One region of the Paenarthrobacter sp. 4246 genome, then DNA from elsewhere that is predicted to be linked to it. Evidence: riboswitches for the same ligand, from Rfam matches in the RefSeq annotation. Region 1 holds a riboswitch; the other holds the start of a gene.
The links. A riboswitch is a leader RNA that binds a small molecule or an ion and turns the genes downstream of it on or off. The one in region 1 is predicted to bind glycine.
Positions count from the first base shown of each region.

Region 2: it holds a riboswitch for glycine, as region 1 does, so the genes downstream of both, gcvP (aminomethyl-transferring glycine dehydrogenase) here and gcvP (aminomethyl-transferring glycine dehydrogenase) in region 1, are expected to answer to the same signal.

Region 1 covers NZ_JBEPOP010000006.1:341,574-357,773, forward strand. The annotation lists gene ABIE35_RS13890 (NADPH-dependent FMN reductase) at 1-241, opposite strand, end outside; gene ABIE35_RS13895 (Re/Si-specific NAD(P)(+) transhydrogenase subunit alpha) at 427-1,623, shown strand; gene ABIE35_RS13900 (NAD(P) transhydrogenase subunit alpha part 2) at 1,623-1,970, shown strand; gene ABIE35_RS13905 (NAD(P)(+) transhydrogenase (Re/Si-specific) subunit beta) at 1,967-3,340, shown strand; gene ABIE35_RS13910 (hypothetical protein) at 3,403-3,684, shown strand; gene ABIE35_RS13915 (hypothetical protein) at 3,839-4,186, shown strand; gene ABIE35_RS13920 (amino acid-binding protein) at 4,199-5,092, opposite strand; gene mscL (large conductance mechanosensitive channel protein MscL) at 5,249-5,725, opposite strand; glycine riboswitch at 5,974-6,072, shown strand; gene gcvP (aminomethyl-transferring glycine dehydrogenase) at 6,222-9,074, shown strand; gene gcvT (glycine cleavage system aminomethyltransferase GcvT) at 9,086-10,234, shown strand; gene gcvH (glycine cleavage system protein GcvH) at 10,288-10,671, shown strand; gene glyA (serine hydroxymethyltransferase) at 10,668-11,987, shown strand; gene ABIE35_RS13950 (L-serine ammonia-lyase) at 12,371-13,783, shown strand; gene lipA (lipoyl synthase) at 13,895-14,902, shown strand; gene ABIE35_RS13960 (hypothetical protein) at 15,404-15,859, shown strand; gene ABIE35_RS13965 (COG1470 family protein) at 15,946-16,200, shown strand, end outside.
Region 2 covers NZ_JBEPOP010000002.1:466,071-482,270, reverse strand. The annotation lists gene lhgD (L-2-hydroxyglutarate dehydrogenase) at 1-406, shown strand, start outside; gene ABIE35_RS04950 (hypothetical protein) at 470-673, shown strand; gene ABIE35_RS04945 (DUF4193 domain-containing protein) at 799-1,101, shown strand; gene ABIE35_RS04940 (AMIN-like domain-containing (lipo)protein) at 1,317-1,862, shown strand; gene ABIE35_RS04935 (APC family permease) at 1,957-3,495, opposite strand; partial or broken gene ABIE35_RS04930 (agmatine deiminase family protein) at 3,508-3,663, opposite strand; gene ABIE35_RS04925 (HNH endonuclease) at 3,935-5,311, shown strand; gene map (type I methionyl aminopeptidase) at 5,387-6,166, opposite strand; gene ABIE35_RS04915 (helix-turn-helix domain-containing protein) at 6,235-6,537, shown strand; gene ABIE35_RS04910 (helix-turn-helix domain-containing protein) at 6,556-7,137, opposite strand; gene ABIE35_RS04905 (NAD(P)/FAD-dependent oxidoreductase) at 7,267-8,247, shown strand; gene ABIE35_RS04900 (hypothetical protein) at 8,360-8,572, shown strand; gene ABIE35_RS04895 (amidohydrolase) at 8,683-9,906, opposite strand; gene ABIE35_RS04890 (cyclodeaminase/cyclohydrolase family protein) at 9,997-10,656, shown strand; gene ABIE35_RS04885 (MFS transporter) at 10,727-12,277, opposite strand; gene ABIE35_RS04880 (TetR/AcrR family transcriptional regulator) at 12,350-12,889, shown strand; glycine riboswitch at 12,983-13,080, shown strand; gene gcvP (aminomethyl-transferring glycine dehydrogenase) at 13,261-16,107, shown strand; gene gcvT (glycine cleavage system aminomethyltransferase GcvT) at 16,118-16,200, shown strand, end outside.

The sequences.
Region 1 (16,200 bases):
GGTTGTACTCAGGGGAGACAAACAGGATGCCGTCCGATGCGGCGATGGCATCCTTCAGTTCCCGGCCCGCCGGCGGGAAATCGGCGTCGTAATCCGAGCTGTAAAGAGGCAGGTCCTTGATGGCGATCTCATGGAACTCGAGCTCCGAAGGCGCGACGCTGATGAGCGCCTTGGAGAGGACCCGGTTGATGGAATTGCTCGCCAGGCTTCCGACGAAGTAACCGATTTTGAAAGTGTCCATTGCGGCGTTCCTTTCCGACGGCACGGCCGGAACCGGCTCGTCGACGGTGTGGTGGCTGGTTGCCCCAGCTCTTACCGACCCTAATTGACTTATGCACATAGCGCAGCCCCTACTCCCGTCGGGACCTTTGCGGTCATAGACTCATGCCAACTGAGTTCTGGAGAATTCCGGAAAAGGGGTGGCGGGTGAAAGCTGGCATAGCGCGCGAGACGCTCGACGGTGAGCGACGTGTGGCTGCAACGCCGGAAACGGTGAAGCAGTTGGTGGGGTTGGGCCTTGAGGTTGAGATCGAGTCCGGCGCTGGGCTGGCGTCCGGCCATGGCGACGACGACTACAGGGCGGCGGGCGCCGCTGTGGTGCAGTCGTTGGTTCTCGGATCGCTTGATGTCTACTGCCACGTACGTCCCATGGAACCGTCGACGGCGGCAGCCCTCCCACGGGGTTCGGTCACCGTAGGGTTGGGGTCGCCGTCCTCGGAGTTGCCTACGGTGCGGGCGCTGGCCGCAGGTGGAATCACGTCCTTTGCCCTCGAGCTGGTTCCCCGTATTTCCCGCGCCCAGTCCATGGACGCGCTCACTTCTCAGGCCCTGGTGGCGGGCTATCGCTGCGTCCTCGAGGCGGCCATGCGTTTGCCTCGGTTCTTCCCGCTGTACATGACGGCGGCCGGGACCATTCCGCCTGCCCGGGTGCTGGTGCTGGGCGCCGGTGTTGCCGGACTGCAAGCGATCGGCACAGCCAAGCGGCTCGGGGCCAGGGTTTCCGCCAACGACATCCGCCCGGCTTCGGCGGACGAAGTAGCTTCCATGGGCGGCACGTTCATCAAACTGGACCTGGAAACCGCCGAGGCATCCGGTGGATACGCCCGCGAACTCAGCGCAGACCGCGGCGCGTTGCAGCGGGCACTCCTGGCGCCGCACGTTGCCCAAGCCGACGTATTGATTACCACCGCCGCTGTTCCCGGCAGAAGGGCGCCGCTCCTGGTGAGCCGCGAGATGGTACAGGGTATGCGCCCCGGCTCCGTGGTGGTGGACCTGGCGGCCGAATCCGGCGGGAATGTTGAGGGAAGCATCCCGGGGCAAGACATTCCCGTGCCCACCGCTGACGGTCAAGGGCTTGTGACACTGGTGGGAATCAAGGACGCAGCCTCCGCGATGCCCGCAGACGCTTCCCGTCTCTACGCCAAGAATGTGGCCAATCTGTTGGCGCTCATGACCAAAGACGGGACGGTCTCCCCGGACTTCGACGACGAAGTAGTGGCCGGCAGCTGCCTCACCCACCTCGGAGAAGTCCGGCACGCACCCACTGCGGAGGCGCTCACGGCGCTCGCAGGCGAAACAGCACCCGTTGGCACCACCCGTCCCGGACCTGAAGGAGTGCGCTGATGGATGGCATGAGCCTGCTGACGATCACCGTGCTGGCCGTGTTTGTGGGCTTCGAGGTTGTTTCCAAGGTCTCCAGCACCCTGCACACGCCGCTCATGTCCGGCGCGAACGCGATCCACGGCATCATCCTGGTGGGAGCCATCATTGTTGCCGGACAGGCTGCAGATCCGTGGGTGCTGGCAGTGGCCTTGTTGGCTGTCGTCCTTGCCACGGCCAACCTCGTGGGCGGGTTCGTGGTGACTGACCGCATGCTGGAGATGTTCCGCGGAAGGCAACGGCCGCCGTCGAAAGTTGAGCCGGCTGGTCCTGGCTCCGCCGAAACCGTGACGAAGGAGCGCCAACCGTGACGCTGCTCAATCCCACGTGGACGGCACTCCTCTACCTGGCTGCGGCGGCGTGCTTCATCCTCGCGTTGAAGGGGCTCAATTCACCCAGAACGGCCCGTCGCGGCAACCTGATTGGAGCCCTTGGTGCCCTTCTGGCCGTGGTCACGGTCTTCGTTTCCGTGAAGTTGGACAACATTCCCTGGATCCTCGGTGCCATTGCGGTGGGTTCAGGTGTGGCGGCGCCGGTGGCCCGCCGCGTGCAGATGACGCAGATGCCCCAGCTCGTGGCCCTCTTCAACGGGGTCGGCGGTGGTGCTGCGGCGCTTGTTGCCATGCTGGAACTATCCCACGCAGACGATCCCTGGGTTCGTCTGGCCATCGTCTTTACGCTGCTGGTGGGTGCAGTGTCATTCGCCGGTTCCGGGGTCACGTTCGCCAAGCTCCAAGGGCTCATGACCACCCGCCCTGTCACGTTCCCGGGTCTGCCCGCACTGATGGCCGTGGTGTTGCTGGCCGCTGTGGGTGCCGGTGTTGTGGTGATATTGAACGGCTCACTGGCCTTGGCGTTGGTGCTCCTTGTCCTGGGTCTTGTTACAGGGGTCCTCTTGGTTCTTCCGGTAGGCGGTGCCGATGTGCCGATCGTCATTTCGCTCCTGAATGCCTTCACCGGCTTGGCTGTCGCGGCATCGGGGCTGGTGCTGGGCAATGTTCTTTTGTTGGTTGCCGGAACGTTGGTGGGAGCATCGGGCACCATCCTGACCCGGGCCATGGCGGCGGCGATGGGTCGTAGTGTCGCCGGCATCATGTTTGGCGCCTTCAAAGGTGGCTCGACGGCAGGATCCACCGCTGTGAGCGAGCGGCCAGTGCGGTCCTCCAGTGCAGAGGACGTTGCAGTGCTGCTTGGCTATGCCCAGAGGGTCATCATTGTGCCGGGATACGGACTTGCAGTTGCCCAGGGACAACACACCGCGGCAGAGCTGGCATTGGCTTTGGAAGCACGCGGAATCGAAGTGGACTTCGCCATCCACCCCGTTGCAGGGCGAATGCCCGGACACATGAACGTGCTGCTGGCTGAGGCCAACGTGCCCTACGAATCGCTGAAGGAAATGGGCGACATCAACTCCGAATTCAAGACCGCGGATGTCGCTTTGGTGGTGGGCGCCAACGACGTCGTCAACCCTGCCGCGAAGACCACCTCCGGCTCGCCGATCTATGGGATGCCCATCCTTGAAGTGGCCGACGCCCGGCAGGTGGTGTTCCTCAAACGCTCCATGCGTCCGGGGTTTGCCGGCATTGAGAACGAACTCCTCTACGAACCCCAAACCACCCTGCTGTTCGGAGATGCCAAGGATTCACTGACCAAAGTCCTGGGCGCGGTGAAGGGACTCTAGGAAAAAGCCCCCGAACCGCGTCATGTATTGAACCGTGGCGGCACAAGTCCTTAAAGAAACTTGTGAAAGCACCGCTAGGAGTCATCGACGTGCAGGACAGTTACAAAGAGTCGTCGGCCGGGACGAGTTTCAGCCAAGCCGAGGGCAGGGCTGTGACCAATTGGAGGGTCCTCGTGGGCCAGACGGTGCAGGTTTTGCGGTACAACGAGGTTGTGGACCAAGGCTGTGTGGAGTCCGTGACCTATGACGGCAAGGTTCTCTGGCTTGCACAGAGCGGGCCTATCGAGCGGAGGTTGGTGGAAAAGGAGTGGGGAACCGGTCTCAGGGTCCGGCTCGTCGACTGACCGCAGGGGCCTGGCGCGGAAATTGAGCCTGGTCGCTGGGCCCGCCAGTCCGGCCTTCCCCCGAAGCGGCCTTCCCGCCCGTCCGCCGTCGTCCTAAGCTGGGCTGCACGAGCTACCGAATACAGCCAAGCCACCCATCCCAGCGAGGTGCGCCATGACAGTGAAACTCAACAAAAAGGCCTTCGACCATGCGAAGCACCTGGTCGCGGACGGCAAGGTGGTCAAGGACACCCGCGACGACTGGAGTGAGCACGCGCCCTCCACCAAGGACGAAAATGCCTTCCTGGACAAGCACGGGCACGCCGAATACTCCAAGTGGTTCCTCGGGGTGGACGACGACCACCCGGATGACCAAAAGGGCCACTACAAGTTCCCCATTGGCGATTTCACGAAGATCCACCGCTGTGGTGTGATCGCCGCCGAGAGCAGGGCTGGTCAGTACGACTACGACGACATCCGGGATGCCTTGGGGAAGCTTCTCGAGAAGATCGACCAGGACTGAAGGCTGTGGGGTTCAGCAGTGCGCGCTCTCTTGGGCCGCCGGGCTGTGCGACAGGATTTCAGCAAGCTCGGCCAACCTGTGAGCGCGTGCGGATTCCGCTGGCGAGAACGGCTCACCCGGCCGGGAAAAGACCAGCGGACCATGCCAAGCTGTCGGAATCTTGAGGATGTCGCTGGAAGACCCGACGCCGGTACTCACCTGGGGTGCCGGGCGTTCGGGATCGAGCGGGACTACTTTGGCGGCGAGAAGCTCGGCAACTGCGTGCGGAAGTTCCGCGGGATTGCCGGCAATTCGCGTGGCGAGGCTCAGGGCCTTGGTTTGGCCGTCAGCCATGGCCAAAGCGGTGGTGGGCCACACCTGGGACTCCCGCCCGCCGCCGTCGTGCAGTGCTTTCAGCAGCTCGAACTCAGTGACCTCGCCCGGGGCGGAGAGGACAAACTCATCCATTACGGTTTCATCGGGGTCACCGGCAGTGGGCCCACTCCCGGTCATAGGGTGGACATGAAGACTGAGGATGTTGCTGTTCAGCTTGGCCAGGGATTGGGTGATCTTCTGCAAGGACCCTGGCTGGTCCAGAAGCACGGTACGCGCACGCCATAGGGCAGGTGCCAAGTTCAGCGTACGTCGCTGGCGGAGGGCCGGCGCGTGCAGCCAACGGCGGAGTACCTTGGCGGCCGATGGCTCGGCCACCCAGATGACCAGGACTGTGGCCGTGACTGCCAGGAGGAGGACTTTGGCGACGTAGGGAAGGCGCGTTTCCACGACGGCGGCGTGCACCAGCAATTCGATGGGGAGCATTACCGCGATGTTTGCGAGCGTGAGCCGGGTTTTGGAAGCTTCGGGCAATTGACCGCAGACGTCACAGAGGAGATCCGCGGTAACGGGAGTGCTCGGGTTGGGCTTCATGGTTTCATGCTGCCCTGTTGCTGTTTCGTGCCCGTTGCCTCTGCGTCACGTTCTGGGGACAGGCCGGTGAACGTGCAAGAACCCGGCGCCCTCGCGGAGAGAACACCGGGTTCGGTGAAGCAACTGGGAACTAATGCCCGCAGGGAGCTGACGATCCTAGCGGGTTCTGTCGGAATCGAGTTCGGAGTCCAGGTCCGACTCAAGGTCAGAGGTCCGAGCGGTGCTGCGGGCGGCAGCGGCGTCCTTGAGGAGGTCGCGGATTTCGGCCAGAAGGGCAGTATCTGCCGGAAGCGGCTCTTCCTCGGGTTCTTCGGTGGAGAGACGGTCCTTGACCAGGGAATTGATCTTGTTCATGGGTGCCACGAAGATGAAGTAGACCACGGCAGCGGTGATCACAAAGGTCACGAGAGCCGTCAGTACAGCGCCGATGTTGACCAGCGTCGCGGGGTTGTTTTCCCAGATCTTGAAGCCGAGCCCATCGGCGTTCATGCCACCGGCGGCGGCGATTACGGGGTTGATGATGTTGTTGGTGAAGGCACTGACGAGTGCGGTGAACGCGCTGCCGATGACGACGGCAATGGCCAACTCGATCACGTTGCCGCGAAGTATGAAGTCCTTGAAACCCTTGAACATGGATGATCCTCCGAATAGGTGCAGTGTCTGCCTCCAGCAGAGATCAAAATACCACTCCGGGGTTTCCAGCCGGTGTAAGCGGGGATGTGAGAGAGCGTTGGTGGGAAGGGCTCGGGATGTGAGAGAGCGTTGGTGGGAAGGGCTTGGGATGTGAGAGAGGGTTGCTGGAGTAGCCACACCTTGCTTGCACTTTTTCAAAACAACCGGCTATGGTGTGAAGCGTGTCACTCATGGTGGCGCAACGCTTTTGATCTGCGGCGGGAGAGTCCTGCCGGTACATCCAGTCAGGCGCCGTAGGAGCAAATCCTCCCCAGGAATCTCTCAGGCCCATGTACCGCCGCGGTTAGGCAACTCTGGAAAGCAGTCCGGGCAACCGGGCTCACCGACGGTGCAAGCAGGCAACCATTCCTGCGGAATCTCTCAGGTCCAATACAGAGCGGGGAGGAACCCCACATCATCGTGGCGCTCACTGGGCGCCTGAATCATGGAGTTCCTCTTGACTGTTCAATCAACCCCCACCGCCTTCGCGGACCGGCACATCGGCGCCCGCCGCCAAGCCGACGTTGACACCATGCTCAAGGCCATCGGCTACGACTCTGTCGACGGCCTGGTAGACGTCGCGGTCCCCGATTCCATCCGCCAGGACACCGCCCTGAAGTTGCAGGACGCCCTCACTGAAGTCCAGGTCCTCGCCGAGTTGCGCAAACTGGCTTCCAAGAACAAAACCGCTGTCCAGATGATCGGCCAGGGCTACTACGACACCGTGACGCCCCCGGTGATCCGCCGCAACATCCTGGAAGCTCCCGCTTGGTACACGGCCTACACGCCGTACCAGCCGGAAATTTCGCAGGGCCGCCTCGAAGCGCTGCTCAACTTCCAGACCATGGTGCAGGACCTCACCGGACTTCCCGTAGCCAACGCCTCGCTGCTGGATGAAGCCACCGCCGTGGCCGAGGCTGTACTGCTGATGCGCCGCGCCAACAAGTCCAAGACTGCCAAGGACGGCAAGACTGTCCTGGACGCTGATCTCCTGCCGCAGACCATCGCCATTGTGAAGGGCCGGGCCGAGGCGCTGGGTTTCGAAGTTGAGATCACCGACCTCAGCTCCGGCCTTCCCGACGGCGACATCAACGGCATCGTCTTGCAGCAACCCGGGGTCTCGGGCCGCGTGTTCGATCACTCCGGTGTGATCGCCGAGGCCAAGGAACGCGGTGCGCTGGTCACGGTCGCCGCGGATTTGCTGGCGCTCACCCTCATCACGCCCCCGGGCGAGCAAGGTGCGGACATCGCCGTCGGAACTGCGCAGCGCTTCGGTGTCCCGCTGTTCTTTGGCGGCCCGCACGCCGCTTACATGGCCGTTCGCGAAGGCATGGAACGTACACTTCCCGGCCGCATCGTTGGTGTTTCCAAAGACAACGCCGGCGTCCCTGCGTACCGCTTGGCACTCCAGACCCGCGAGCAGCACATCCGCCGCGAAAAGGCCACGTCCAACATCTGCACGGCGCAGGCATTGCTCGCCATTGTCGCCTCGATGTACGCGGTGTACCACGGCCCTGAGGGCCTGAAAGCGATCGCCGAAACTGTCCACGGCCATGCCCGTACGCTTGCCACCGCGCTGCAGAAGGCCGGCCGCGAACTCGTGGCCGACGCCTTCTTCGACACGCTCACGGTCCGCGTCCCCGGCAAGGCTGACAAGGTCATTGCCGCCGCTGAAGCCCGCGGCATCAACCTGCGCCTCATCGACGCCGACACCGTTGGTGTCTCCGTTGATGAAACCACGACGCCGGAGGTCCTCTCTGCGGTGGCCGTCGCCTTTGGAGCCGGTCCGGTAGGGGACGCCTCCGGATTCGAGTTGCCCGCGGACGTGGTCCGAACGAGTGATTTCCTGCAGCACCCGGTGTTCAACACGCACCGTTCCGAGACGCAGCTGTTGCGCTATATCCGCAAGCTGTCCGACCGGGACCTCGCATTGGATCGCACCATGATCCCGCTGGGTTCCTGCACCATGAAGCTGAACGCCACGGCTGAGATGGAAGCCATTTCCTGGCCGGAGTTCGCCTCGATCCACCCGTTCGCTCCGGACCACCAGACGGCGGGTTGGCGCGAACTGATCGGGGATCTTGAAGCTGATCTGACGGAGATCACGGGCTATGACCAGGTCTCCATCCAGCCGAACGCCGGTTCCCAGGGTGAACTCGCCGGTCTGCTGGCGATTCGCGGCTACCACCTGTCCCGCGGTGATGAGCAGCGCACTGTCTGCCTGATCCCGGCGTCGGCCCACGGCACCAATGCAGCGTCTGCTGTGCTGGCCGGCATGAAGGTAGTGGTGGTGGCCACGGCTGCTGACGGCACCATTGATCACGCGGATCTGACGGCCAAGATTGAAGCCAACAAGGACGTCCTGTCCTGCATCATGATCACCTACCCGTCCACGCACGGTGTGTACGACGCCGACGTCCGCGAGGTGTGCGACGCGATCCACGCAGCCGGCGGCCAGGTCTATGTTGACGGAGCCAACCTCAACGCGCTGGTTGGCCTGGCCCAGCCGGGCAAGTTCGGCGGCGACGTTTCACACCTGAACCTGCACAAGACCTTCTGCATCCCGCACGGTGGCGGCGGACCGGGTGTTGGTCCGGTTGCTGCGAAGGCGCATCTGGCTCCCTTCATGCCGGGCGACGCGAACAAAGCGGCGCACGAACCTGGTCATGGTGTCGCGATCTCCGCCTCACGTTACGGCTCGGCCGGTGTGCTGCCGATTTCCTGGGCGTACGTGAAGCTCATGGGTGGGCAGGGTCTGACGGAAGCTACCAAGTCGGCGCTTCTTGCAGCCAACTATGTTGCCTCCCGCCTGGATGAGCACTTCCCCATCCTTTACACGGGCGAGGGCGGGCTCGTGGCGCACGAGTGCATCCTGGACCTCCGCGAACTGACCTCCCGCACGGGTGTCACGGCCGAAGACGTGGCCAAGCGCCTGATCGACTTCGGCTTCCACGCCCCCACCCTGGCGTTCCCGGTTGCCGGCACGTTGATGGTGGAGCCGACGGAGTCCGAGGACCTGGCCGAAATCGACCGGTTCATCGAAGCCATGATCACCATCCGCGCCGAAATCGAGCAGGTGGCCAGCGGTGATTTCACTGTTGAGAAGTCGCCGCTGCGCAACGCGCCGCACACGGCTGCCGCCGTCGTGAATTCCGCCTGGGAACGTGAGTACCCGCGTGAGCAGGCAGCGTTCCCCGTCCCTCACCTGAAGCAGGACAAGTACTTCCCGCCGGTCGGCAGGATCGACGGCGCCGCCGGTGACCGCAACCTGGTGTGCTCCTGCCCTCCGCTCACGGACTTCGAAAACTAAGGACTCCCCACATGTCTGAGAACTACACGGCTCTGTACGAACAGCACAAAAAGGCCGGCGCTTCCTTCACCGATTTCGGCGGCTGGCAGATGCCCCTGAAGTACGAGTCCGAGCTCGCCGAGCACCACGCCGTTCGCAAGTCCGCGGGCTTGTTCGACCTCTCCCACATGGGTGAAGTCTGGGTGTCCGGCCCGGACGCTGCGGCCTTCCTGGATTACGCGCTGGTAGGCAAGCTGTCCGCGATCGCCGTGGGCAAAGCGAAGTACTCGCTGATCTGCAACACCGACGGCGGCATCATCGACGACCTCATTACCTACCGTCGACCCTCTCCTGAGGACGGCGTGGACAAGTACCTGGTGGTCCCCAATGCGGGCAACGCCAAGGTGGTCGCCGCGGCGCTGCTGAAGCGCGCGGCCGGTTTCGACGTCGTCGTTGAGGACGTTTCTGCCGAGACGTCACTGATCGCGGTGCAGGGCCCGAACGCCGAAGCCATCCTGCTGACCCTGGTTCCCACCGATCAGCACGCGCTGGTCACCGATCTGAAGTACTACGCTGCGGTTGAGGTTGGACTGACGTTCGACGGCGGCACCCAGGACCTGCTGCTCGCCCGCACCGGATACACCGGCGAAGACGGCTTCGAGATCTACGTCCCGAACCTCGACGCCCCGGGCCTCTGGGAAGCATTGCTCGAAGCCGGCGAAGGCCACGGCCTCATCCCGGCAGGCCTCGCAGCCCGCGACTCACTGCGTTTGGAGGCCGGAATGCCGCTCTACGGCAACGAGCTCTCCATCCACGTCAATGCCTACGCCGCAGGCCTCGGCCCGGTAGTTTCCTTAGCTAAGGAAAGCGACTTCGTTGGTCGGGAAGCACTGACGTCGATCAAGGCAGCCGGGGTCGGATCCACCATCGGCCAGAAGCTGGTCGGTCTCAAAGGTACCGGCCGCCGCGCCGCCCGCGGACACTACTCGGTCCTCAAAGACGGCTCGCTCATCGGCGAAGTCACCTCCGGCCAACCGAGCCCCACGCTCGGTTACCCGGTAGCGATGGCGTATGTCGACGTCGAGCATTCAGAGCCGGGCACGACGGTCGAGGTGGACCTGCGCGGGAAGGCTGAGCCCTTCGAAGTAGTGGCGCTGCCGTTCTACAAGCGTCGGAAGTAGCCCCTACAGCGGGTGATCTTGAAAAGTTTTCAGTTAGTGAGAGAAGGAATCTTATGAGCAAGGTAGTTGCCGAGTTGAAGTACTCGGCTGAGCACGAGTGGGTTGCCGCTGATGGTGACGGGCCTGTGGGGATCGGGATTTCCGCGGTTGCCGCTGATGCCTTGGGCGACATTGTGTACGTCGACCTGCCCGAGGTTGGTTCGACCGTCACTGCAGGTGAGACTTGTGGCGAAGTGGAGTCGACCAAGTCGGTCTCTGACTTGTACTCGCCCGTGACGGGGGAGGTGACCGAGATCAACGACGCCGTGGTCAGCGATCCTGCGCTCATCAACAACGATCCTTACGGGGCCGGCTGGCTGTTCAAGGTGGCCGCCACGGAGGAAGGGCCGCTCATGTCGGCCGAAGAATACGCTGCAACGAACGGTGGAGAACTGTGAACCCGGTATCTGTAACTGAGTACCAGCAAGTGGTGTCGGCGTCGTTGGACGCCCAGCTGTCCGAGCTGGATCCTGAGATCGCTGCGAAGATCGACGACGAACTGGGTCGCCAGCGCGACGGCCTGGAAATGATCGCCTCCGAAAACCACACCGCCGTCGCGGTAATGCAGGCACAGGGTTCGGTGCTGACCAACAAGTACGCCGAGGGCTACCCGGGCAAGCGCTACTACGGCGGCTGCGAGCACGTCGATGTGATCGAGCAGCTCGCCATTGACCGCATCAAGGCCCTGTTCGGTGCTGAGTACGCGAACGTCCAGCCACACTCAGGTGCCCAGGCCAACGCCTCGGTGATGCACGCGCTCATCAAGCCGGGCGACACCATCATGGGACTGAACCTGGCACACGGCGGCCACCTGACCCACGGCATGCGCATCAACTTCTCCGGCAAGCTGTACAACGTGGTCCCCTACGGTGTTCGCGAGGACACCCACACCGTGGACATGGCCGAGGTTGAGCGCTTGGCACAGGAGCACAAACCGGCACTGATCGTGGCTGGCTGGTCCGCTTATGCGCGGCAGCTGGACTTCGCCGAGTTCCGCCGCATTGCAGACCTGGTGGGCGCCTACCTCATGGTGGACATGGCCCACTTCGCAGGTCTCGTAGCTGCGGGACTGCACCCCTCGCCGGTCCCGCACGCCCACGTCACCACGTCCACCACGCACAAGACCCTCGCCGGTCCGCGCGGCGGCATCATCCTCTCCAACGACGCCGACATCGCCAAGAAGATCAATTCGGCTGTGTTCCCGGGCCAGCAGGGCGGACCGCTGGAGCACGTCATTGCCGGCAAGGCTGTGGCGTTCAAGATCGCCGCGTCGGAGGAGTTCCGTGAGCGTCAGGAACGCGTTCTCGCCGGTGCCCGCATCCTCGCCGAGCGACTGGTCCAGCCCGACGTCGCCGCCAAGGGCATCAGCGTCGTCTCCGGCGGAACGGACGTGCACCTGGTCCTGGTCGATCTCCGCGACTGCGAACTCGACGGCCAGCAAGCCGAAGACCGCCTTGCCACGATCGACATCACCGTCAACCGCAATGCTGTCCCGTTCGACCCCCGCCCGCCCATGGTCACCTCCGGGCTGCGCATCGGCACCCCGGCGTTGGCCACGCGCGGTTTCGGCGAAGCAGCCTTCCGCGAGGTGGCTGACATCATCGCCGAGGCATTGATCGCCGACGCCGACGCGGACCTTTCCGGGTTGCGTCACCGTGTTGATGTTCTTGCGAAGGCGCACCCGCTGTACCCGGGAGTTGCGAACCTGAGCTAGTCGCTCGGTTGCGTTGGCCGATGGGCCTGAAGTCCTCGGCGGGCTCGGTCGCATAGGCACCCGCTGAGCGGATGCGATGCTCCCTTGGACGCCCGCTGCCGGACCTCAGGCCCATGAGGGCCGCATGCCTGATCGCCGTCTCAGGACCGGACTCGGGTTCGCTTGTTTGAGAAACAGGTCCAGCTGCCGGGGGTGTTCTTCGGGCGTCGGGTTGGTTGGGGAATGTGTTGGTGTTCCGTCCGATTCGGGGTTGCTGCGGGACGTGCCGTGGGTACGGCGGGTTTGCAGCGAAGCCCCGAATCGGCGAAGGGGGGTTTGGGGTCCGTTCCGTTTGTTGGGGGCGGGGCGGGTTCAATGTCGTTTTACTTAGTGAGGAAATAGCCATGGCCGTTGGGGTCTTCGATCTGTTCTCTGTAGGCATTGGGCCTTCGAGCTCTCATACTGTGGGGCCGATGCGTGCGGGGGCGGTGTTTGCCGGCGAGTTGCGGGACGCTGGTGTCCTGGATTCAGTGGCGTCGTTGCGGGTTGACCTGTATGGGTCGTTGGCTGCGACGGGTCGTGGGCATGGGACCATGACGGCGACGTTGCTCGGACTTGAGGGCTATGATCCCGCGGAAATCCTGCCTGATCAGGTGGAGGAGCGTTTGGCCTCGATTGCTGAGACGGGTGTGCTGAACCTGGCTGGTGCCTTCGGTGAGGGTGTGGAGGTGCCGTACGCGGTGGAGGACATGATTCTGCATCCGTTGACGGTGTTGCCGCGGCATACGAATGGGATGAAGTTCGCTGTGTCCGATGCTGGGGGGAATGTTCTGCGGGAGGCGACGTTCTTCTCGGTCGGTGGCGGGTTTATTGTCCGTGAGGGTGAGGAAGACGCGGCCCAGGAAGAGTTGGAGGAGTCGAAGGCGGAGTTGCCGTTGCCTTTTAGGACGGCGGCGGAGTTGATGGGGCGTTGTTCGTCGAAGGGTTTGGGGATCAGCGACATCATGTTCATCAATGAGCGGGCGTCCCGGTCGGAGGAGGAGATCCGGGAGGGTTTGCTGCATATCTGGTCCGTGATGGAGGCCTGCGTTGAAACCAGTTTGAAGCGTGAGGGTGTGTTGCCGGGTGGGTTGCGGGTCCGTCGTCGTGCTCCTGATTGGTTGGAGCGGTTGTTGAAGGAGGACAAGGACCGGAACGATCCGAAGTATTGGCAGGAGTGGGTGAACCTGATCGCGTTGGCGGTCAATGAGGAGAACGCGTCCGGTGGGCGTGTGGTGACGGCGCCGACGAATGGTGCTGCGGGGATCATTCCGGCGGTGTTGTATTACGCGTTGAATTACGCCCCGGGCATGGACCAGGCCACGCAGCAGGATCGGGATGATGTGGTGGTGAAGTTCTTGCTCGCTGCCGGTGCTGTGGGTGTGTTGTATAAGGAGCAGGCGTCCATTTCGGGTGCTGAGGTGGGCTGTCAGGGTGAGGTGGGGTCGGCGTCGTCGATGGCTGCTGCCGGGTTGGCTGAGGTGATGGGTGGTACGCCGGGGCAGGTGGAGAATGCTGCGGAGATCGCGATGGAACATAACCTGGGGCTGACGTGTGATCCGATCGGTGGGTTGGTGCAGATTCCGTGTATTGAGCGGAACGCGATTGCTGCGGCGAAGGCGATCAACGCGGCGAAGATGGCGCTCTGGGGCGACGGAACACACCGGGTCTCGTTGGATGAGGTCATTGTGACCATGCGGGAAACGGGCAAGGACATGTCCCATAAGTACAAAGAAACAGCGATGGGCGGCCTCGCCGTCAACGTCGTCGAATGCTGAAACCCAAAACCCAACGCGTTGTGGGGCCCGCTCTGCGCCCCATGCCGAAGCCGAAGGGCGCAGAACAGGCCCCGCAACGCAAGAATTTAGAGATCAACTCGAAGGAACGTCATGACACTCGCCCCTGAAGGCCGTAAGTTGCTGCGCGTTGAGCAGCGTAACTCGGCGGTCCCGGTTGAACGCAAGCCCGAGTGGATCAAGGCCAAGGTCCAGATGGGTCCGGAGTTCGTCCAGCTCAAGAATCTGGTGAAGAAGGAAGGCCTGCACACGGTCTGTGAAGAGGCCGGATGCCCGAACATTTTTGAGTGCTGGGAAGACAAGGAAGCGACATTCCTGATCGGCGGGTCAGAGTGCACCCGGCGCTGTGATTTCTGCCAGATCGATACCGGTAAGCCGTCCCCGGTGGACATGTTCGAACCCACCAAAGTGGCGCGGAGCGTCCAGGCCATGCAGTTGCGGTACGCCACGGTGACCGGGGTGGCCCGTGATGACCTGGCCGATGAGGGTGTGTGGTTGTACGCCGAAACGGTGCGGAAGATCCATGAACTGAACCCGGGCACCGGGGTGGAGTTGTTGATCCCTGATTTCTCCGGCAAGCCCGAGCACATTGCGGCGATCTGTGATTCCAAGCCCGAGGTGTTCGCGCACAACGTGGAGACCGTGCCGAGGATTTTCAAGCGGATCCGTCCGGCGTTTCGGTACGAGCGGTCCCTGGATGTCATCACGCAGGGCCGGGATTTGGGCATGGTGACCAAGTCCAACCTGATCCTGGGCATGGGCGAGACCCGGGAAGAAATCTCCGAGGCGCTGCGGGATCTGCATGCGGCCGGGTGTGATTTGATCACGATCACCCAGTACCTGCGCCCGTCCGAGCGGCACTTGCCGGTGGACCGGTGGGTCAAGCCGCAGGAGTTCGTGGACCTCCAGCACGAGGCCGAGGAGATCGGGTTCCTTGGTGTGATGTCGGGTCCGTTGGTGCGGTCCTCGTACCGGGCCGGGCGCCTCTGGGCCACCGCCATGCGGAAGAAGGGCTGGGAGATCCCGGCCGCCCTGGCCCACATCGAGTCCTCCGGCACCACCCGCCAGGAAGCCTCCACCATCCTCGCCGCCCACGGCTAAGCCCCCACACAAGGACACCTCACGGCGTTGAAATCATCCCCACCAACGGCATAGCCCGACGGCGGTCGGTCCCCTCCAAGAGGCGACCGACCGCCGTCGGGGGTTAAGTCATAAACCCCAGCACTCGAACACCAGCGCAGTTTTTGCTCAAGACGGGCACAATGTTCGCGCAGTCAGGTGGGGCTGCGTGCTGCGGAGGATCGCAAAGCCAGCGGACGGCGCCCCGGTCGCGTTGACTGAAACTGAGTACCCACCGCCCGGCCCTGACTGCATTCAGCGGCGCCCATCCAAGTAGTCCGCCGCCAGAACCTGAGTACTTGCATGCGGTATGAGCGTATTTCTGACCCCTCGTTCGGGCTTAAAAGAGGCGTACAGCAAAGGGTAGCCACGGAAGCCTGGCGCACAGAAACATGGGGGCATCGCTTCATTCGACAACAACGTTCGGATGCTGGGGGTTGCGATGCGGCTCCCCGGGACATAGAAAAACCAAGGAGTCTTATCATGCGCAAGCTTTCCAAGAAGAGCCGGATCACCGCTGCTGTCGCTGGCGTGGCACTGGTAGCCGTCGGCGGCGGGGCTGCCTATGCCTACTGGACCACCACGGGCTCGGGCAACGGCTCAGCCACCAACGCGTCCGGCGGCGGAACGGTGACGCTCCACGCCACGTTCGCCGCTGGGCTCGCACCAGGCAACCAGGTCGATGTGGCCTACACGGCCGATAACTCGACCACCTCCAGCACGGTGGTGGGCGCCCTCTCCGCGAATGTGACCACCAACGTGGCCGGTTGTCTTCCGGCTTGGTTCGAGGTCACCGCGGTGACCAGCAGCAGCCCTGTGGCGGCCGGTTCCACCGGAACCTCAGTGGGCAGCGGCGTCCTGAAGTTCAATGACAGCACCACCGAGAACCAGGACGCCTGCAAGTCGGCAATCGTGACGGTCAACGTCTCAAGCCTGTAGCACCGGCCTGCCGGGGATCATCCTGCGAGTGGTGATCCCCGGCTGATCCTTCTGCCCAGCACCGAATACGTCCGAAAAGAGCTTCCATGGACCCCCGCCCAGAGCGCACCGCGCCATTGCACCGAGTCGCGATACCACTACGCGCGCTGCTCCTGGCGTTGGTAGTGGCATTGGTGCCCGTTGGGGCACTTGCCGCAAGCGGTGCACAGGGCGGTCAGGCCAAGGTCACCAAAGGAATCACCGTGACGTTGTCGCCTTCAAGCCGCACGGTTAATCAGGGTCAATCAGCCACGTACACGGTGTCCGCAGCATCCGCGGGAGGTTTTACGGGGCCGGTGACG
Region 2 (16,200 bases), on a different contig from region 1:
CGAGATGATGCTTGGTCCCAATGCGTTCATCTCGTTGGGGCGGGAGTCCTATGCCTGGAACAAAGTGACGTTGCGCGATGTCGCCAGCTACGCGCTCTTTCCGGGCTTCTGGAATTTTGCCCGGCAGAATGTGCCGTCGGCGGTCCGCGAATTCCAGACCGTGGTGAGCCGGAAGAAATTCATCCGGGAGGCGATGCGCTTTGTTCCGTCGTTGGAAGGCGCCAGCATACTGCCCGGCACCCGTGGCGTGCGCGCACAGGCCATGAACAGTGATGGCTCGCTGGTGGACGACTTTGTGATTGCACGACGCCGGGACACCGTTTTGGTGCGTAACGCACCATCGCCGGGGGCGACGTCGTCGATGGCCATCGCGGAGTACATCGTGGAGCAGGCGCTGCAGGACTGACAGTTAACACGCCCGTGACGCAGCAGAAACCGCCTCCACATCAGGGCTGGATACGGTTGCCGCATGATCGCTTCACTGGCCTCGCTGGCAACCCGCATTGGCACCACCCTGGGGGCCTGGATCGAGGCTGCGTACGTCCTGGATTGCTCTGAAGTGGAGTCCGGGGACGAGCACCGTCTGGCGTGGCTGCCCGCGCTGAGCGGCGTGACGGTGGCCAGCGCCCAGGCCATCCAATCGCACACTGTAAGGGTGCATCCAGAGCCGTAGAGAACGCGCGAAAGCTGCTGAATGTTGCGTTGGGCACACTATTCGTTGATCGCGGGTACTATGCCCTAAACTGCTTCACTGAGGTGCCGGAATAGGCACTATGCAGCAACGAAAGCGAACCCTCAATGGCTACTGATTACGACGCCCCGCGCAAGACCGAAGAAGACTCTCCGGCTGAATCTCTTGAGGCTCTTCAGGCATCCCGTGGCAACGCTGCACAGACTGCAGTGATTGACGTCGAAGAAAACGATACTGCCGAAGGAATCGACCTTCCCGGTGCTGATCTTTCCGGTGAAGAACTGACCGTCATTGTTGTCCCGGAGCAGTCGGACGAATTCACCTGTGGTTCCTGTTTCCTGGTCCGTCACCGGTCCCAGATTGCCCTCGAAAAGAACGGTCTCAAGTTCTGCAAGGACTGCGAAGGCTAGATAACGCCCGGGTCTCGTTATCTTCGATCACGAACATGGGTACGAAGGCTCTGGAAACTGCCCGCGTCGGCCGTAAAAGCGTTCTTTGACCGCCCTCCCGTGACCACCTTGTTGTCCCTTTAACGGTTATGCGCCGAAGCGGCAACAACCGGTCCCAGGTGGCTTTTGCCCTCCTACTGTTGAAGTATCAACTTCGCCTGAAGGGGGCACAAAAAATGAGGAAAATTGGAGCGGGCCTGGCAGCCGTCCTGGCCGTTGCCGGACTCGGTCTGGCTGCGCCGGGGCCAGCCTCGGCAGCATCTTACTGCGGAATTTCCTGGGGTTCGTTGGCCAAGGCCGACCCCGACATGAGTTCCGCCAACGTCACCAACGTCCGCACGGGCCAGCAGCCGTGTTTCGACCGCTTGGTGATCGATATGACGGGCAAAGTGGCCGGTTACTCCGTGCGATATGTCCCGGTAGTCACCCAGGACGCCACCGGCTACCCCATCCCCGTGCTGGGTGACGCAGACCTGCAAGTGGTGGTCACTGCGCCGTCTTATAACCAGTACAGCGAGCCTACCTACCTGCCCGCAGCCAAAGCGGAGCTCTCCAACGTCTCCGGCTACCAGACCTTCCGCCAGGTGGTTTATGCCGGCAGCTTCGAGGGCACCACGAGCATTGGGCTGGGTGTCCGTGCCCGGCTTCCGTTCAGGGTCTTTACCTTGGACGGGCCCGACGGCGGGTCCCGCCTGGTAGTGGACGTCGCCCACCGCTGGTAATTGAAGCCGCGGGATCGCCGGGAATGTACGAAAGCGGCCAGTTCGCCGGAACTTTCCGGGTGAACTGGCCGCTTTTCAGCGTTTTCGACGCTCGTTATTCAGGCACCACCAAAGCAGGGGTGTCCTTCCGGATGGTCTCGCCGCGGAAGAACCCGGGACGGACGCGGGACATGATCAGCATGACCACCGCACCCAAAGCCAGGATTCCGATGCCGAGGACGAATACCAGTCCCACGCCGAAGATCTCGGACCCACTGCCAAACTCCGGAGCCCAGCTGTCCACGGCGGTCTGCAGGAACACCACGAACAGGCCTACGCCACCGAACAGCGGGCATACGAGCCGCAGGAAGAAGTTCCGGGCACTGGCGAACACGCTGTTACGGAAGTACCACACACAGGCGATGGCCGTGAGCCCGTAGTAGAAGCAGATCATCAGGCCCAAAGCCAGGATGGTGTCGTTCAGGACGTTCTCGCTGATCACGTGCATCACCGCGTAGAAGCCCGCGGACAGGACGCCGGCCGCAACGGTGGCGAAGCCCGGCGTCGAGAACTTCTTGCTCATGTGGCTGAAGCGCTCCGGCAGGGCCCCGTAGTGCGCCATGGCCAGCAGGCTGCGAGACGGTGACGTGAAGGTGGACTGCAGGGACGCCGCGGAGCTGGAGAGCACGGCGAGGGACATGAGGATTGCGAACGGGCCCATCACCGGTGACGCGAGTGCGGTGAAGACGTTTGCGTGGTTTTCCTCGTTGTTCAGGCCGATTCCTGTGTCACCCACACCGGCAAACATCATGGTGGCGATGGTGACCAGCAGGTAGATGCCCAGGACTATGACGGCCGTGAGCGTGCCTGCGAGTCCGGCGGTCTTCTTGCCGTTGGCGGTCTCCTCGTTCACGGTCAGGCAGACATCCCAGCCCCAGTAGACGAAGATCGACAAAGAGATGCCGGCTGCGATCTGGCCGAAGGTTTCGATTTTGGTGACGTCGAACCAGTCCCAGCTGAAGGGAACAGCCGTCTCGGATGTGGACCAGTTGGCAAATGCCATGCCCACGAAAAGTCCCAGGACCAGCAGTTGGAAGCCCACCAAGCCGTACTGCACAATCTTGGTGGTGTGCAGGCCTCGGTAGCTGATCCAGACCGCCAAAGCTACGAATACGAAGCACGTGGCGACGTTCAGGAGCTTGTTGGAGGCGAGATCGGCGAGTTCTGGTGAGCCGGTGGCCTGCGCCAGGAACAGATAGAAGAAGTCCACGGCGACGCCCGCCAGGTTGGACAGGACAATGATGTTGGCCGCGAGCAGGCCCCAGCCACCCATCCAGCCCACCCACGGGCCGAACGCCTTGGTGACCCAAGTGAACGTGGTGCCGCTATCAGGGGAGTCTGCGTTGAGTTCCCTGTAGGCGAGCGAAACCAGGATCATCGGGATGAAGCCGATCAGGAAGATCACGGGCAGTTGCAGCCCCACTTCGTTGACAGTGGGGCCCAGGGCGCCCGTCAGCGTGTACGCCGGGGCGATGGTTGAAATGCCAAGAACGACGACGGCGAGGAGCCCCAGCTGCCCCGTCTTCAGTCCCTTGCCGCTGATGTCGTGCGACGTTGCAGCGTCGCTGCCGCTGCGGCGGATTGTCTGGCTCATAAGAGGCCCTTTCTAGATGGCCGAAGGCTGTTGCTGCGTGTTGCGGTGGATGCCGCCGCCCCGGGCGAAAAGTTCGCGCGTGTCAACACCGATCACGCGGCGTCCGGGGTAGGCGTCGGGAATGCGGAGTGCTTTCCCGTCCACGGGGTCGTTGAAACTGCAGGGAACTTGGAGGATGGCGGGGTACGTGTCCCGGGCTCGACGCGGGCCCGGGTATGGGGGCTTCGAGGCAGGTAGGTTTCAATCATGGCGGCATGTACTCCGGTGAGACGACAGTCACTAAATGAATAGCGTTCATTTAGTATGGCGTGAGTCACTCCCAAAGTGCAAGGCGCCGACCGGATGGCTTCCCTTCATGACTGGCATCCGGTACCGGGGGGCGCTTGCCGGGTTGGCCGAAGCCTCCAATAATGTCGGTGCCTCCTGGGAGAGTTGGGGCATGGAGCAGATCCGGGAAGGGCAGGCGAAGACGGCGGGGGTGTCTGCTGTGCCGCTTCTTGCTGTTTCCCGGGGCGTGGGCCGGTCTGGGAGTTCAGTTCAGTCCGGAAGTTCGGTTCGGCCTGGTTCAGTTCAGTCCGGCACTGTCAGCGGCGATTTGATTAGTCAGTTGCGGGTGTTGGAGGAGATGAAGTCGGCTATCTCCGGTTTGCAGGCGCAGATTGCTGTGGCGTTTGATTTGGCGCAGCGTGCCGAGCAGGCCGGGGCCGGGGTGCCCGCGGCGGAGCGTGGCAAGGGCGTGGGGGCGCAGGTGGCGTTGGCACGGCGGGAATCCCCCAATCGGGGAGCGAGGTTGTTGGGCTTGGCGAAGGCCTTGGTGATGGAGATGCCGCGCACCCTGGCGGCGCTGAGCAAGGGCCAGTTGAATGAGTGGCGGGCGACGCTGCTGGTGAAGGAAGCAGCGTGTTTGTCGGTGGAGGGCCGGGCTGCGGTGGATGCCGAACTGGCCCCTGATACCGGGACTTTCGAGGGTTTCGGTGACCGGGCCCTGGTCGCTGCGGTGAAAGCGGCCGCGTACCGTCGTGATCCACGGTCGGTGGCGCAACGGGCCAGCCACGCCGCCACGGAACGGTCGGTGAGTCTGCGCCCGGCGCCGGACACCATGACTTATCTGACCGCGCTCCTGCCGGTCGCCCAAGGGGTGGCCGCCTATGCGGCGTTGACCCGGGCCGCTGATGCGGCCCGTTCCAATGGGGATCCCCGGGGCCGCGGGCAGGTCATGGCCGACACCCTGGCCGAACGCCTCACCGGCACACCCGGCGGGGCCGCCGGGGTTGAACTCCAGCTCGTCATGACCGACCGGACCCTGTTCCAAGGCGACTCCGAACCGGCTAGGCTCCACGGCTACGGCATCGTCCCCGCGGAATGGGCCAGAACCCTGATCGGCGCAGAAGAACCCCACACCGGGGCCGGGACCAAAGCACGGGCCGACGAAGAGCAGGACTTCGCGGTCTGGGTCCGGCGGCTCTACACCGCACCCGGGAGCGGGGAACTGCTGGCCATGGACTCCAAAGCACGGCTCTTCCCGCACCGACACCGGCGATTCATCCAAGCCCGGGACCACACCTGTAGGACGCCGTACTGCGACGCGCCCATCCGGCACATCGACCACATCGTGCCCTGGCACTCCGGCGGAACCACCACCCTGGACAACGGCGCAGGGCTGTGCGAAGCGTGCAACCACACCAAAGAAAACCCCGGCTGGACCGCCACAGCCCTGCCCGCATCCACCCACACCCTGCACATCACCACACCCACCGGACACACCTACCACTCCAAAGCCCCACCACTCCCCGGACACCGACCCACCAGAACATGATGCAGGGAAGTTGGAATAGCTGCCCGGAGGGGACCCGATGGGCCTTTTCGCCCCCGTTGCCGGGCCGCTTTGCGCCTAGGGAGTCAGCGTCGGCAGAGTGAGGATTTCGGCTTCACCGTCGGTGATGGCGATGGTGTGCTCGCTGTGCGCTGTACGGCAGCCTGTCACGCTTCGGAGCGTCCAGCCGTCGGCGTCTGTAACCAATTGTGCGGTGTCTGCCATCACCCAGGGCTCCAAGGCGAGAAGCAAGCCCGGGCGGAGTTTGTATCCACGGCCGGGTCGTCCCATATTGGGAACGTGGGGATCCTGATGCATGGTTGACCCGATGCCGTGGCCGCCGAACTCGGTGTTGACGGGGTAGCCGGCGTCACTGAGGACCGACCCGATGGCATAAGAGATGTCTCCGATGCGGGCGCCTGGCCGGGCAGCCGCAATCCCGGCTCGCAGGGCGCGTTCGGTGGCGTCAATCATCGCAACGCTCTCGGATGGCTTGGATGTACCCACAATGAAGCTGATCGCCGAGTCGGCTGCGATTCCATCTTTCAAAACAGCCAGATCGAGGGTTAGCAGGTCACCTTCGGCCAGTGCGTAATTCCGGGGCAGGCCGTGCAGGACGGCATCGTTGACGCCTGTGCAGATGTAGTGGCCGAATGGTCCGCGGCCGAAGGAAGGAGCGTAGTCGACATAACAGGAGACGGCCCCGGCTTCGAGGATCATGGACTTGGCCCAACGGTTTATATCCAGGAGATTCGTGCCCACAGTTGCCCGGCTCTTCAGCGTCTGCAGGATGTTGGCAACCAGCGCGCCCGCCTCTCTTGCCCGGTCCAGTTCGGCGTGGCTCAGGATCTCAATCATTCGGCACCTTTCTCGTGTGTGACCAATAACTATCCCGGCCATATTATCCCGGTATTACAATTGGAGCCATGGTCAGGTTGCCGCTAACACCCGCAGAGGCCGAGCGTGGACAGCGTCTCGGTGCCCTGCTGCGCCGCGCCCGGGGTGACCGCTCGATGCTCGAAACCGCTCTCGACGCCCGGGTATCACCGGAAACGCTGCGGAAGATCGAGTCGGGCAGGGTGGCTACTCCGGCATTTCCAACGGTGGCCGCGATTGCTGACGTCCTTGGATTGTCCCTTGATGAGGTGTGGGCAGAGATTAACCGCCCTGCGCCCGATGCTGAGCCGGCGGCTTCGCGCCGGAACGCTCGGGAATGGCTTGCCTCCTAGTCCCACCGGGTGCCCTTCCTATCGCTTGGGTCGTGCCCGCACGTGAAGGCGTTCGCCTTGCTGGCCGAACAGGGTAAGGAGCTCGACGGGCTCTGACGTGGCACTGGCAAACCAGTGCGGGGTTCTGGTGTCGAATTCCGCCACCTCGCCCGGCTTGAGGACAAAGTCGTTCCCGCCCAACACCAGCCTGAGCTTGCCGTTGAGGACATACACCCAGTCGTAGCCCTCATGTGACTGCGGCGTCGGGGTCTCTTTACCCGTGCCACTCTTCAGGACCATCTTGAACGCCTGGATTCCGCCGGGGCGTCGAGTCAAAGGAACTGCGGTTCCCCACTCGTGAATGTGCGGCTTGAGGTGAATGCGGGGATCACCTGTTTGCGGGGCGTCAATCAATTCTTCGAGGGGGACTTGATGCAGCCTGGCTATGGGGAGAAGAAGTTCAAGTGTTGGCTTGCGTTGGCCCGATTCCAACCTGGACAGCGTGCTGACGGAAATGCCTGTCCCTTCCGAGGCTTCTGCGAGGGTCACGTTGCGCTGGGTCCGCAAGGCGCGCAGGCGAGGGCCGACGGCATCGAGCATGGTGCTGAAATCGGTAGTCATGCCCTCAGTTTGCCATATTGGCAAATTTCCTTGCTGATTTATTCGGCCGTGGCCAACCATGGAAGGAGCGGCGAAGGGCCGCTGGATACGCCTGGAGGCACAGTGAGCGAAGAAGTAACAGACCGTCAGATGGCCGGGGAGTATGACGTCGTTGTGGTGGGAGGTGGCGCAGCTGGGTTAAGTGCCGCCGTGACGCTGGGCAGGGCCTTGCGGTCCGTCCTCGTCATCGACGCCGGAGAGCCCCGGAACGCACCCGCCGCCGGGGTTCACGGATTCCTTTCCCGGGACGGAATCGACCCGCGGGAACTGCTGGAACTGGGGCGGACCGAAGCCCGGCACTACGGGGCGGACGTCGTGGAGGGCGTAGCCGTTGCTGCACGTTCGACGGCGGACCTCACCGCCGGGGCGGAACCAGCCTTCGAGGTGGAGTTGGCAGATGGCCGGACCATGGGTGCCCGCCGCTTGCTGGTCACCACGGGTTTGACGGACGTCCTCCCGGACATCGAGGGCATCCAGGAACGGTGGGGCCGCGATGTCCTGCATTGTCCCTACTGCCATGGCTGGGAGGTCCGGAACAAGGCGATTGGAATTCTGGGTTCAGGGCCGATGGCTTTGCATCAGACACTGCTGTTCCGTCAATGGAGCCCCAACGTCACGCTGTTCCTCAATGACGTTGTGGAGCCGACGGAAGAAGAATGGGAACAACTTGCTGCCCGTTCCATCACTGTGGTGGACGGCAAAGTCCAAGCACTGGAAGCCACTGACGACGCGTTGAGCGGTGTTGTCCTGGCTACGGGCAAAGTGATCCCCATGGAAGCTGTGGTGACAGGACCGCGTTTGGAGGCCCGGTCCACTGTGCTCGAGTCCTTGGGAGTTTCGTCGGTGGAACACCCCATGGGCATAGGAAGCCACGTGGAAGTGAGCCCCATAGGCGGCGCCACAACGGTGCCAGGTGTTTGGGCTGCGGGAAACGTCGCAGATCTCATGGGGCAGGTCATGGCTTCTGCAGCGTCAGGTGTCATGGCAGGCGCTGCCATCAATGCCGATCTCATCATGGAGGAGACCAAGTTGGCTGTGCGGGTAGTGCGCCAGGCGGCTCTATCCCACTAGGTCGGGTGCAGCCGCGCCGCACAGCGATCCAGTCGATTACAAAGCACAAAAGCATCGACGTGCATGCTCTGTCAGAGGACGATTGAAGGACAGCCGTTAAAGGAGGTTGGGTATGTGCTACGCGTACTACGACGACTTCGAGCGGCGCACGAAGTCGGACTCCGCGCGCAAGCCCGAGACGCACACGTCTGACGCAAAGAAGGAAGATGCTCCGGCGGAGAGCCGTCAACGGACGGAAGGAACGTTGTGGGCTTTCCTGGCCCGCCGTCGCAGGGAATCCGAGGCTTCCGAACCGACGATGAACCGCGTCCGCGAGAAAGTCTAGGCATTCACTGACGCAGTCAAGAAAGCCGGACCTGATCGGACAAAAAGGTGAAGGCGCTGCGATGGCAGCGCCTTCACCTTTGCCGGCGGACTGGTTGGCTGGCGAAAACCCTAGGACGCAGCGCCGAGGAACTCCCGGGCCGCCGTCACCAGGGCTTCGGTTCCTCGCGCCAGCGTTGGCTGGATAACTGGCGCAAAGTATGGCGAGTGATTCGACGGTATGTCCTCGGGAAGGCGACCTGTTGAGGCGAACTCCTTGAACAAGGCAGGCTCGGCGCCACCCAGGAACCAGAACACCAGCGGGGCACCGGCAGCCGTGGCCAAGACTCCCACGTCCTCGCTTCCGGACACAGGTCCGGGGTCGATAATCTGTGTTTCACCAAACTTTGCCTTGAATACTGCCGACACCCTCTTGGTGGCAGCTTCGTCGTTGACTGTCAGCGGGAACCGTTCTTCGAAGTGGATTTCCGGTTCCTTGGGAGCCCCTGAAGCTGTGGCTTCCCCCTTGGCAATGCGTTCAATTGAACCGAGGATCTTATCCCTGGTGGCATCACTGAAGGTACGGACGCTGAGGCCCAGGGTTGCCGTTTCCGGGATGATGTTGTTCTTGGTCCCTGAGTGAATCTGCCCAACGGTCACCACCGCGGAGTCACTGGCTGCGAGTTCACGCGAGACGATGCCCTGCAACCTGACAGTAGTTGCAGCGGCCATCAATGCCGGGTCAACAGTGGTCTCCGGACGCGATCCGTGGCCCCCTCGTCCGTGCAGAGTGATGTTCAGGGAATCGGCGGACGCCATGGTGACGCCGGGACGCATGCCGAACCAGCCGGCGGGGAATGGGGCCACATGTTGGCCCAGGACGACGTCGGGTTTCGGCACTACGTCATACAACCCATCGGCAACCATGGTTTCTGCCCCGCCGCCCCATTCTTCTGCCGGCTGGAAGAGGGCTATCAGGGTGCCTTGCCAGTCATCACGCTGCGCGGCCAGGACCTCCACCGCGCCAACCAGGCAGCTCACGTGCACGTCGTGGCCGCAAGCATGCATGACGGGCATGTCCTTGCCCTCATGATCAACACCTACGGCCGTGCTGGCGTAGTCCAAACCCGTTGCTTCCTTGACCGGCAACGCATCCATGTCTGCCCTGAGCATCACCACCGGTCCGGGCCCATTGTCCAGAACACCAACCACTCCGGTCTTTCCGATATTGCGGTGAACCGTGAAGCCGAGGTCTTCAAGATGGCCCGCGGCGATCCCCGCTGTACGGGTCTCCTGGAAGGATAATTCGGGATGGGCATGCAGGTCTTTGTAGAGCTCTTCGAGGTCAACGGTCATGAGTCTGCTCTTTTCGTTCGACGCCTAGGTCTGGCCAGTGTATCCAGCCCAAAGCTGCAAAGGCTGGGAAGCCCCGGCACACTGGATGGCATGAAAGATTCTGAATCAGTCACCACTCAGCAATCCACGGTGGAGGAGTGGACCAAGGCCTTGGCCGAGTCCACCGGTTCGCCGGGCGGAGGTGCCGGCACCGGGGTCATGCTCTCCATTGCGGCCTCGTTGACGTCCATGGTCGCCGGATACACCGAGGCGGAAGAGGCCCAGCGTGAACAGCTCGGTGACATCCACGCCCGGGCCCATGCACTCCGCCAAACCGCGCTTCAACTAGCCGACGACGACGCGTCAGCCTCCAACGCTTTCGGCGCCGCCTTCCGCCTGGACCCCGGACCCGAACGAGAGGATGCCATCCACCAGGCATCCGTCGATGCCGCGAAAGCATCCGCGGTCCTTGGCGAGAGGGCCATTGACGCTATTGAAGATCTCGGCTGGCTCGCTTCCCACGGCAACCCCGCGCTGATCGCCGACGTCGTAGTGGGCTTCGGAGCCCTCCGGGCAGCAATCGCCGGAGCCCGAACCAATGTGAGCTTCGACCTCGCATCCTTGACCTCCGCGGGCGCCACGATGGAGGAAGTCCGGGAACAACATCCGGAACTATGGAACACCGTCAGCCGGCTCAGCGACGCCCTCGAAAGAATCGACCAACTGACCGCCGGCGTCGACAAGAAAGCGGCGCCAACGGAAGACTTGTGAGGCCCGGTTTGCGTGGCAAATCCCCACGGGACCACGCAAAGCGGGCCTCACAACGGTAATACCGGGCCTATTACTGCGCCTTCGGCACACGCCGGAGCACGACGGCGGCGAGCACTGCCGCGCCGGCCATCAGGACCAGCCCGATCGCCGCAGTGATGTGGACGCCGGACTCGAAGGCTGACCGGGCGGCGACTGTCAACGCTTCCGACAACGGCGCCGGGAGTGCGGCTGCCGCATCAACAGCACCGGCGAGGGTTTCCCCTGACTTCCCGGCGGCCTGCGAGGAGACGCCGTCCGGAATGATGAGGTTGTGCTGGTAGGAAGCCGTAAGGATCGAGCCGAGCACAGCCGTTCCCAGAAGTGAACCCAGTTCATATCCGGTCTCGGAAATGGCCGAGGCCGCGCCGGACTTGTCTGCAGGTACCGAGGCCAGGATGAGGTCGTTGGAGATAGTCTCCGCGGCACCGACGCCCACGGCGAGAACGGTCAGTGCCGACAGCAGGAATACGGGTCCGCTGCCGTGATCGCCCACCACCACAATCAAGTAACCGACGGCGCTGAGCGTCAGGCCCGCGGCGACAACGAACCCGGGCCGGACACGCTTGACCAGCGGGACCACCAGCAGGCCTGCGATGACCGTTGCCAGGAGGGCGGGAATCATGGCGATACCAGCCTCCATGGGGGACTGGCCCTCAACGAGTTGCAGGTGCTGGGCGAAGAAGTAGATAAAGCCCGTCATGGAGAACAGGGACAAGACGTTCGCGATGATTGCCGTGCTGAACACCTTGTTCTTGAACAAGGAAACGTCCAGCATGGGGTTCGCAATCCGCTGCTGGCGGCGAACGAACAGGATGCCCATCACCAGGCCGAAGACCATGAAAGCTGCAGCCGATGCTCCGAAGCCGTGAACTGCGAATTCCTTGATGCCGTAGACAAACGGGGCCATGGTGACGACGGACAAGAGGATGCTGGGCACATCCACGCGCCCAGGATTTGAGTCCTTGGACTCGGGAATCAGGACCCGGCCGAAAGCCAGCAGCGGCAGGAGCAGGAAAGCGGCGACCAGGAAAACAGCACCCCACCAGAAGTGCTCCACCAGCCACCCACCAAAGATGGGGCCAAGGGCGGCGCCACCCGAGAAGCCTGCAGCCCAGACGGCGATGGCGAGCCGGCGCCGGTTGGGATCGGTGAAGATGTTCCGGATCAGGGACAGGGTTGAAGGCATCAGCATGGCACCGAAGACACCAAGGCCGGCGCGGCCGGCGATCAACCACTCGGCGGAGGGTGCGAAGGCTGTAGCAGCCGAAACCGCAGCGAAGCCCGTGCTGCCGATCAGCAGCAGCCGCCGTCGTCCGATCCTGTCGCCCAAGTTACCCATGGAGACGAGCAACGCGGCGAGGACCAGAGGATAGGCGTCAACAATCCAGAGCAGTTGGACGCCGCCCACGTCCAGGGACCGGGCGATCTCAGGCAGGGCGAAGGTGAGCGCGGTGTTGTCGACGGCCACCAGCAGCACCGGAAACATCAGGAGTGCCAGCGCCGTCCAGTCGCGCCACGGTGCTGCCAGGCCCATATCGGGACGAGCGGAACGGGGTGTTTGGGTTGAGGACGGCGAGAACATGTCCCTTACTATACCGTCCAGACGGTACAGTTACAAATAGAACCCACTAAGCCTTTAGGGAATGATGGACACATGCCACGAAAACCAGTTGCCCGGGACGCTGTCCTGGACGCCTTTGAAGCCCTCCTGATTGAAGTGGGGGAGCGGGCTGCCACCCTCGACGCTGTCGCCAAGAGGGCAGGGGTGTCCAAAGGTGGGCTGCTCTACCACTTCCCCAACAAAGAAGCGCTGATCACGGCACTCTTGGAGCGACTGGACCTGCTCGCAGATGAAGACACCGAGCTGATGAAGGCTGCCCCTGATGGCTCCGCCGCCTACTTCATCCGGTCCTCACTCTGGGCGGATACCCCCATGGACCGGGCGTTCGTCGCCGCCACCAGGCTGGCTGAGGTTGCCCACGAAGAAACCCGCCGCAGATTTGCTGCCATCCAACAGCGGTGGCTGGATGTGCTGGCAGAAGACGTTGGGCCGGAGGTTGCCAAGGCCGTCAGTTACATGGGAGACGGCCTCTACTTCAACGCAATCTTCGAAGGCGGCCAGGAAGGCGGCAACGCTGGGCGGGAGGCCGACGTCGAAATCCTCCTGGGAGTCCTGGAGCGGCTGCGGAAGTAGAGGTTCATCCATTTGCTGCAAAGCCCGGCGCATAGGACAATTAAGTCTTGTGACGTGCCCAACGTGGTGCGCACCTACAACTGAACATGCCTTTGATCTGCGGCGGGAGAGTCCTGCACGTAAGTGATGCAGGCGCCGTAGGAGCAAACCCTCCCCAGGAATCTCTCAGGCCCACGCACCGCCGCGGCGAGGCAACTCTGGAAAGCAGCAGGCACTCAGCCCACCTCGGGGTGAATGAGCGCTGTGCTCACCGACGGTGCAAGCGATGTTGTTCACGCAATGGCGCGGAAACTCTCAGGTCCAATACAGAGCGGGGAGGAACCCAGCCACTGCGGCGTACCCAAACGCCGCCCAAGCAATGGAGTTCCTTCGTGACGGTTAGTTCTGCCTCCACCACCTTCGTCGATCGGCATATCGGCGCCCGCCGCCAGGCCGACATTGAGACCATGCTCAAGTCCGTCGGCTACGACACCGTTGATTCGCTGGTGGACACCGCCGTCCCGAACGACATCCGCCAGGACGTTGCCCTCACCCTGCAGAACGCTTTGAGCGAAGTTGAGGTTCTGGCCGAGCTCCGCAAGCTCGCGTCCAAGAACAAGACCGCCGTCCAGATGATCGGCCAAGGTTACTACGACACCGTGACGCCGCCGGTGATCCGCCGTAACATCCTTGAGTCTCCGGCCTGGTACACCGCCTACACCCCGTACCAGCCGGAAATCTCCCAGGGCCGTCTCGAGGCTCTCCTGAACTTCCAGACCATGGTCCAGGACCTGGTTGGCCTGCCGATCGCCAACGCCTCCCTATTGGACGAAGCCACGGCCGTGGCGGAAGCCGTGCTCATGATGCGCCGCGCCAACAAGAACAAGGCTGTCCAGGACGGCAAGACGGTCCTCGACGCCGACTGCCTCCCTCAGACCATCGCCATTGTGAAGGGCCGCGCTGAGGCTCTCGGCTTTGAGGTCGAGGTTGCTGACCTCTCGCTCGGTCTCCCGGAAGGTGCCATCAACGGCGTCGTGCTCCAGCAGCCCGGTGTTTCCGGCCGCGTGTTCGACCACTCAATTGTGATCGCCGAGGCCAAGGAGCGTGGCGCACTTGTCACTGTTGCTGCCGACCTCCTGTCCCTCACTCTTATCACCCCTCCGGGGGAGCAGGGTGCGGACATCGCTGTTGGTTCCGCGCAGCGCCTGGGCGTTCCGCTGTTCTTCGGCGGCCCGCACGCCGCGTACATGGCCGTCCAGAAGGGCCTGGAGCGTTCCATGCCCGGCCGTCTGGTAGGCGTTTCCAAGGACGACGCCGGTGTCCCCGCCTACCGCTTGGCGCTACAGACCCGCGAGCAGCACATCCGCCGCGAGAAGGCCACGTCCAACATCTGTACCGCGCAGGCGCTGCTCGCCATCGTCGCTTCGATGTACGCCGTTTACCACGGCCCCGAGGGCCTGAAGGCGATCGCCGAGACCGCCCACAGCCACGCACGGACGCTCGCAGCGTCACTGAAGGCCGCCGGCGTCGAGGTCCTGCACGGTTCCTTCTTTGACACCATTACTGTGCGCGTCCCGGGCAAGGCCGCGGAGATCGTCGCCGCCGCCGAGGCCAAGGGCATCAACCTGCGCGGCGTCGACGCCGACACGGTTGGTATCTCGGTTGATGAGACCACGACGTCCGGGATTGTCGGCGACGTCGTAGCGGTCTTTGGTGCTTCGGTGGCCGAAGCTGCTGAAGGCTTGGCTCTTGAAGCTTCCGTGGAGCGCACCAGCGACTTCATGCAGCACCCGGTGTTCAACACCCACCGCTCCGAAACCCAGCTTCTCCGCTACATCCGCAAGCTCTCAGACCGCGACCTCGCGCTGGACCGCACCATGATCCCGCTTGGTTCCTGCACCATGAAGCTGAACGCCACGGCTGAGATGGAAGCCATCTCCTGGCCGGAGTTCGCCTCCATCCACCCGTTCGCTCCGGATTCGCAGACCGAGGGCTGGCGTGAACTCATCACCGACCTCGAGTCGCAGCTGACCGAGATCACCGGCTACGACCAAGTCTCCATCCAGCCGAACGCCGGTTCCCAGGGTGAACTGGCAGGCCTGCTGGCCATCCGCGGCTACCACCTGTCCCGCGGCGACGAGCAGCGCAACGTCTGCCTCATCCCCGCCTCGGCCCACGGCACCAACGCTGCCTCGGCAGTGCTGGCCGGCATGAAGGTAGTGGTTGTGGCCACGGCGCCTGACGGCACCATCGACCACGTTGACCTCAAGAACAAGATTGAGGCCCACCGGGACGCCCTATCGGCCATCATGATCACCTACCCCTCCACGCACGGCGTGTACGACGCTGACGTCCGCGAGGTCTGCGACGCCATCCACGAAGCCGGCGGCCAGGTGTACATCGACGGGGCCAACCTCAACGCACTCGTCGGGCTCGCGCAGCCGGGCAAGTTCGGCGGCGATGTGTCACACCTGAACCTGCACAAGACCTTCTGCATCCCGCACGGCGGTGGTGGTCCCGGTGTTGGCCCGGTTGCTGCCAAGGCACACCTCGCACCGTTCATGCCGGGCGATGCAGCCTCTTGGACCGAAGGCAACGACGTCCCGATCTCCGCATCCCGGTTCGGTTCCGCCGGTGTCCTGCCGATTTCCTGGGCCTACGTGAAGCTCATGGGCGGCCAGGGACTCACCGAAGCCACCAAGTCCGCGCTGCTCGCTGCGAACTACATCGCATCCCGCCTCAACGACCACTTCCCGGTGCTTTACACCGGCGAAGGCGGACTCGTGGCCCATGAGTGCATCCTGGACCTCCGCGAACTGACCGCCAAGACCGGAGTCACCGCTGAAGATGTGGCCAAGCGCCTCATCGACTTCGGCTTCCACGCTCCCACCCTGGCCTTCCCTGTTGCCGGAACCCTGATGGTGGAACCCACCGAATCCGAAGACCTCGTGGAGATCGACCGCTTCATCGAAGCCATGATCACCATCCGCAAGGAAATCGACCAGGTGGCCCATGGCGACTTCGCGGTGGAGAACTCGCCGCTGCGCAAGGCACCCCACACAGCTGCCGCCGTCGTAAGTTCTGATTGGGACCGCGCGTACCCGCGCGAGCAGGCCGCGTTCCCGGTCCATCACCTGAAGCAGGACAAGTACTTCCCGCCCGTTGGCCGCATCGACGGCGCAGCCGGTGACCGCAACCTTGTGTGCTCCTGCCCTCCGATCGAAGACTTCGAAAACTAAGGACCCGGATATGTCTGAGAACTACACCGCGCTCTACGAAGAGCACAAGAAGCTCGGCGCGTCCTTTACCGACTTCGGTGGCTGGCAAATGCC